2 regions of the Prochlorococcus sp. MIT 1318 genome follow, and region 1 is predicted to be linked to the other one. Evidence: predicted binding sites of a transcription regulator. Region 1 holds the regulator's gene; the other holds the start of a gene.

Region 1 (3,420 bases):
GCCACCACTTAAAAGCCCCTCTCTGAGGGGTTTTTTAATGTCCTGGACTAGGAAGTTCTAAAACTGACAGGTTGGGCCTACCTGTTCTAGTTGCCCCTATTTGCACCCAGTTTTAACGTTAATAGGCACGCCGAGTGTGCCCGTACGGAAGGCTAAAAAGGGGCTTTAAGAGGCGCATAGCACAAGGACGACCAAAAAGATCACAGAGCATTTGGGGCCGCCTTGTGGCCGATTTGAAGGCTAAAGATACCTGGCACCTTCTTGCCAATAAGATGCTTGTAAAGGCGTGTAGTTGATAGAAGCAGGCTCTGAGAATAGTCATGCGCTACTGAAAAGCTAACCATCAACTTTTCGCCTCTAGCGAATATCTATATTTCCTCTACTAATCATCAGAATCTGAACTGGATATCACCATCTCTGATTCCATTTATTTTTCTAAATCTCACCACAAGTTGATGCCAATCCTCAGGGATTTGATTAAGCCGAACATCCCAATCCCAAGGCAATCGTTGTTGGCCTGGTGAAACCCTCTTGTTCTTGTTTGTAGTTCTTGCACTACTCACCAATCGTTTAAGCATGCGACTCCCCCAGTGGCATTTAGGAGCAGCTTTGGAGTGGGCGCCCCGTGGTATTTAATACCCCGTTGCACGGGGCATTATTTGGTCGTTAGTATTCAACCCACTATGGGCCAGCAACGCCATAACCTGCAGGGGCGAACGCTATCTGATGCAAGACACCTGCGAGAGTCAGACAACTACTTAGAGAGCTGAATCAAACATTTTCCCATGGGCCTTTGGTTAATTTAGCACCATCTGAACCAGGCCATGGAGGCATGGTCACTACATGCGCTACAGCTTCCAACTGTCCAGTATTACGAAATTGCATCGCTCCACCGCAAGGTGCATGTAACGCGGTGCCAGCATTAAAATTCACATGTTTTTCAATGCCTTCATGCTTTATCCAAAACACCCCTTCACCTTGAATAAAATACCATATTTCTTCTGTACATAATTGAATGGCAGCATGTGAAATAAAGCCAGGGGGGAAACGGCACAAGTAGGTATTGCCATGCTCAGTTTGAAGCATAAACTCCATTACACTGCCATCATCAGCCCTGCCTAAAACCCGCTCCTCAGGTTGACATACTTGCTTAAGAGTTTCTGGCGTCGGCATTTTTGTTTTATCTGCGTGATCAGAATACTTCTCATTCATTTGTTGTTCATCACTTAATCTCCTAGGCTAATTATAGCGTATAATTGAAAATATAATTACAAACACATAAAGTAAGAGCAAGGTGGTCTCCCTCTCCTCCGATGGTTTAAGCAATAAGTGAAGGTGTTTAGCCATCAGGCAGAGCCCATACACCCTCACGGCAAACTTCTGCTGGGCCTTTTTAAGTACCACCAACAACACATCACGCCTCAGGGCTTTAGCAATCAAGCACTGCCTGCTATTGCATCGCAGCGTGATGTGAAAACTGCAGCCAGTCGGCAGTAAGCGTTTTGCTCGAGCCATGGCCTTGCGGCATCAGAGCTCGATCATCAGCAAGGGGTTAACGAGTAACTGATCACGAGAACGAATGATGCAAGGATCAATCAGTGCATGGGCCTCATTTCCAGCTTTTGTTGAACCGTTTATTCCGCCGAAAACCTAGTTGCCGAAAATCAGTAGTCGTAGCAAAAAAGCTTCCAACTCATCGCTAGTTGTCTCGCTTAGCAGAGCAACCTTTCAAGGTGATTCGCCACGCTGCTGACGGCTGCCTTGGCTGTGGCATAAGCCATTCGCATCGGCCCAACCAGAGCAACTTGGCCGATGCCTTCCCCGGAGCTGTGATAGGTCGCTTGCACCACGGAACAGGCTTCCAGGGCGCTTTTGGGGTGCTCAGCGCCAATCCACACGCCTCCCAGTTGCTCATTGCCAACTGGCACCACTGCAGCTGGCTGCGTATCCATCAGTTCAAGTAAAGGTTGGAGGCTGGCGCTACTGCTGAATTCTGGTTGGGCGAGCAGCCTTGACATCCCATGGAACACTGCATCTGATTCAGCCGGTGTCTGAGCTTGGCTGTGGCTGTGAATTGCCTCTCGTAGTAAAGATCCGCTCAGATTGAGCTGCGGTGGCAGGCTCGACCAGTCGAGGCTGCCGTTGCCCGTTGTGGCCAGTTGATCGCGGGTCCACTCTTCGATGGCTTCGAGTTCGTTGCTGGCTTCATGGGGTAGCCGCAGATTGAGATGACTGGCTTGGTTGGAGCTTTCCACCAGCATCACCAGCAGCCGGTCGCCACTGCGCACCAGGCGTACGGCTTGAAGCGTTGGCTTAGGGCGTGCGGGCCTTGTGATCAAGCTCATCAGGCCGGTGAAATCGGTGAGGCGACGGGCCAATTGCCACATCAAGTCATCGAGAGCTGCCCAGCGCAGACTGAGGTTTGTTAGCTCCCGTTCAAGGTGCTGCGCCGCCGATCCTGGAGGCGGCAGCAAGCAGTCCACATAGTGGCGATAGCCCTGCGGGCTCGGCACTCTTCCCGCCGAGGTATGAGGTTGGGTGAGCAGGCCACGCTGTTCAAGGGCTCCCATGGCCGAACGAACCGTTGCGGCGCTGGCTTTGAGGCCAAAGCGTTGCACCAGGGTTTTGCTGCCGACGGGCTCAATCGTGTCCACGTAGTGGTGCACCGTTGCTTGAAGCACCTGCTGTTGTCGTGCCGGTAGCGACTCCAAAGCGGTGACGTCGGGATCTTGATGGTACGGGTGGGTCGTCCTGCTTTCGTGATCTGTCACGAACTCATTAAGCCGGCCTCAGTGTTGGCGCAGTTTGCTTGCAACCCAGCATCACCAACTAGCGATGCTTCTTTCCAGATTGCAGCTTTTGTGTTTTTCGTCGTGCAGCTAGACAAGATTTTGTGGCGGTAAGTGTGTGGCTGTTCGCGATTCAGTTGGCTTGCGCAAAGAGGCCTGTCAATCGCCTCATTGTTGTTGACTTTGTGAGCGCTTCATACTGGGCGCAAGACGATCAGACGATTAATGGATAAAGATGATCTAAAGAGTCTCATTGCCGGCCCATGAAGGCCCGCCCGTTTTTGATTGCCGTGCTAGCCACGGTGTTTGTCCTGTTCTCATTGGTGGCGGGGCTTGGATGGGCTATGGCTCGCCAAAACCCTCTTCGTTTGGTTGATCAGCCACTGGAGTTGCCACGTGCTGCAAGGTTTGTGCCTCGAGAGGCTGCTCTTGCCGTTCATTGGTTGATGGATCCAGTGCGTGTGCCGGCCTATGCCCAGGCTGTAGCGCCGGCACGCAACCGTCGTCAGGCTCGTGATGGTGCTCAGCAGATTCGTGATGGTGCTTTCGCACTCGCTGGTTTGGATTTTGAGTCGGAGTTGGTCGACTGGCTTGGTCCGCAAGTGAGCATGGCTTTGTTGGAACCCGACGT
Region 2 (3,420 bases), 990 kb from region 1:
CTTCCAGCTTGACGTACTTGCCGGACATGCCGGTGAAAATCTCGGCGACAAAGAAGGGCTGGGAGAGGAACTTCTCAATCTTGCGGGCACGATCTACTGTGCGGCGATCATCTTCTGAGAGTTCGTCGAGACCAAGGATGGCAATGATGTCTTGCAGTTCCTTGTAGCGCTGCAGTGTGGCCTGCACGCTTCGTGCTGTGCGGTAATGCTCATCGCCAACAACTGATGGCTGAAGCATAGTGCTGGTGGAATCCAAAGGATCCACAGCCGGGTAAATGCCCTTGGCGGCCAATGCACGAGCCAGCACAGTTGTGGCGTCTAAGTGGGCAAATGTTGTGGCTGGTGCGGGGTCGGTTAGGTCATCTGCGGGAACGTAGACGGCCTGAATCGAGGTAATCGATCCCTCTAGGGTTGATGTGATGCGCTCTTGAAGTGCACCAACGTCGGTGCCAAGGGTGGGCTGGTAACCCACGGCGGAAGGCATGCGACCCAATAAAGCAGAGACTTCTGATCCGGCCTGCACAAAACGGAAGATGTTGTCGATGAACAGCAGCACGTCTTGCTTGTTCACGTCGCGGAAGTGCTCAGCCATGGTGAGAGCTGAAAGACCAACGCGCATCCGGGCGCCAGGGGGCTCATTCATCTGCCCGAAGCAAAGAGCTACCTTCGACTTCGAAAGGTCGTCGGAGTTGATCACTCCGGATTCTTTGAATTCCTCGTAGAGGTCGTTGCCTTCACGAGTGCGCTCGCCCACACCACCAAAGACGGACACACCACCGTGCTCTTTGGCGATGTTATTGATCAGCTCCTGAATCAACACGGTCTTGCCCACACCGGCGCCACCGAAGAGGCCAACCTTGCCGCCTTGACGGTAAGGAGCCAGGAGATCAATCACCTTGATGCCAGTTTCAAAAACTGTTGGTTTGGTCTCTAGCTCAGTGAGTTTTGGTGATGGCCGGTGAATCGGGGCAGTTGCATCGGTTGTAACAGGACCCTGCTCATCAACTGGTTCGCCGAGCACGTTGAAGATTCTGCCCAGAGTGGCTTCGCCAACGGGGACGGAAATTGCAGCGCCGGTGTCGAGGGCTTCCATGCCACGAACCAGACCATCCGTGCTGCTCATGGAGACCGCACGCACTCGATGGTCGCCGAGGAGTTGCTGCACTTCGGCAGTGATGGCAACATCCTGACCGGATGGATTCTTGCCCTCAATGCGAAGGGCATTGAGGATCTTGGGCAGCTTGCCGGCAGGGAATTCCACATCCAGAACCGGGCCAATCACCTGACGAATGACGCCCTTGGTGCCGGCGGTGGCGGTAGCTGCAGCGGCCATAAGAAAATAGAGTTTTGCAGGGGTGCGTGTCTAACGCATTCCCTTACAGAGCGGCGCAACATTACCACTGCATGGCGAGATCTTCTCAGGGTTCGGTGACCCGCACAGGTATCGGCTAGGCGACACAGCATCAACACACATAGGGTTGGCACTCAATGGCCACGAGTGCTACTCCAGGTCGTTATGTGGTGCTTTGGCGCCCTTTTCTTGCTCTTTCAATACACCCATGGCAGCTGTTTCTCTCAGCGTCTCCACCGTTAAGCCTCTCGGAGATCGCGTTTTTGTGAAAGTCTCTGAATCAGAGGAGAAAACTGCGGGCGGCATCCTTTTGCCTGACACCGCTAAGGAAAAGCCCCAGGTGGGCGAGGTGGTTCAAGTTGGCCCTGGAAAGCGCAATGACGATGGCTCCCGCCAGGCTCCCGAAGTGGGAGTTGGAGACAAGGTTCTTTACAGCAAGTACGCAGGTACAGACATCAAGCTCAGCACAGATGAGTACGTTCTGTTGTCCGAGAAGGACATCCTTGCTGTCGTCAACTGAGCTTTGCGGCTGACTTTGAACTTTCAGCTGACACCCGCTTTCAACTGACCAAATCCATCATTTTTAAAGGACAACGCCTCCCATGGCTAAACGCATTATTTACAACGAGCAAGCTCGACGTGCCCTCGAGCGCGGCATTGACATCCTGGCCGAATCCGTGGCCGTCACACTGGGGCCCAAAGGCCGCAATGTGGTGCTTGAGAAAAAGTTTGGTGCACCCCAAATCATCAACGATGGCGTCACCATCGCCAAAGAGATTGAGCTTGAAGATCACATTGAGAACACCGGTGTTGCTCTGATCCGGCAGGCAGCTTCGAAGACCAATGACGCTGCAGGTGATGGCACGACCACAGCCACTGTTTTGGCTCATGCCATGGTGAAGGCAGGCTTGCGCAATGTGGCTGCTGGTGCCAATGCAATCTCCTTGAAGAAGGGGATCGACAAGGCTTCCGACTTCCTCGTGAGCAAGATTGAGGAGCTCGCCAAGCCGATCAGTGACAGCAACGCCATTGCTCAGTGTGGAACCATTGCTGCCGGCAACGACGAGGAAGTGGGTCAGATGATTGCTGACGCCATGGACAAAGTTGGCAAGGAGGGAGTGATCTCTCTTGAAGAGGGCAAGTCGATGACCACTGAACTGGAGGTCACCGAGGGGATGCGTTTCGATAAGGGCTACATCTCCCCTTACTTCGCCACTGACACTGAGCGAATGGAGGCTGTGCTGGATGAGCCCTACATTCTCCTCACTGACAAGAAGATTGGCTTGGTACAGGATCTGGTGCCTGTGCTCGAACAGATTGCCCGCACTGGCAAGCCCCTGCTGATCATTGCTGAGGACATTGAGAAGGAAGCTCTCGCAACCTTGGTGGTCAATCGTCTTCGTGGTGTGCTGAATGTGGCTGCCGTGAAGGCGCCTGGGTTTGGTGATCGCCGTAAGGCCATGCTCGAAGACATGGCAGTGCTGACCAATGGTCAGTTGATCACCGAAGACGCCGGTCTTAAATTGGACAATGCCAAGCTAGAAATGCTTGGTACAGCGCGCCGTGTGACCATCAATAAGGACACCACAACGATCGTTGCCGAAGGCAATGAGACGGCGGTGAAAGGGCGTTGCGAGCAGATCAAAAAGCAGATGGACGAGACTGACTCGACCTACGACAAGGAGAAGCTGCAGGAACGACTTGCCAAGCTGGCCGGTGGCGTTGCTGTTGTGAAGGTGGGTGCTGCCACCGAAACCGAGATGAAAGACAAGAAGCTCCGTCTTGAAGACGCCATCAACGCCACCAAGGCAGCAGTTGAGGAAGGCATCGTCCCAGGTGGTGGCACCACACTGACTCACCTCGCTTCTGATCTGCAGAAGTGGGCCAATAGCAACCTCAGAGGTGAGGAGCTGATCGGTTCCAACATTGTGGAGGCTTCCCTGGCTGCTCCGTTAATGCGCATTGCTGAGAATGCAGGCGCCAATGGTGCTGTCGTGGCCGAGAACGTCAAGAGCAGGCCTATCAGTGACGGCTATAACGCTGCTACGGGGGATTACATCGACATGCTT

What was found. Region 1 encodes HrcA, which represses chaperone genes, less so after heat shock. Its sites were predicted from a motif close to TTAGCACTCNNNNNNNNNGAGTGCTAA; they were not measured.
Region 2: the regulator HrcA is predicted to act here: its motif matches at 1,479-1,505, upstream of groES (co-chaperone GroES).

Annotation. Positions count from the first base shown of each region.
Region 1 is NZ_CP138958.1:387,404-390,823, reverse strand. Features, by position in the region: gene SIB66_RS02100 (hypothetical protein) at 772-1,212, opposite strand; gene SIB66_RS02095 (transposase) at 1,240-1,515, opposite strand; gene hrcA (heat-inducible transcriptional repressor HrcA) at 1,713-2,771, opposite strand; gene SIB66_RS02085 (DUF3352 domain-containing protein) at 3,053-3,420, shown strand, end outside.
Region 2 is NZ_CP138958.1:1,378,172-1,381,591, reverse strand. Features, by position in the region: gene atpD (F0F1 ATP synthase subunit beta) at 1-1,333, opposite strand, end outside; gene groES (co-chaperone GroES) at 1,560-1,871, shown strand; gene groL (chaperonin GroEL) at 1,954-3,420, shown strand, end outside.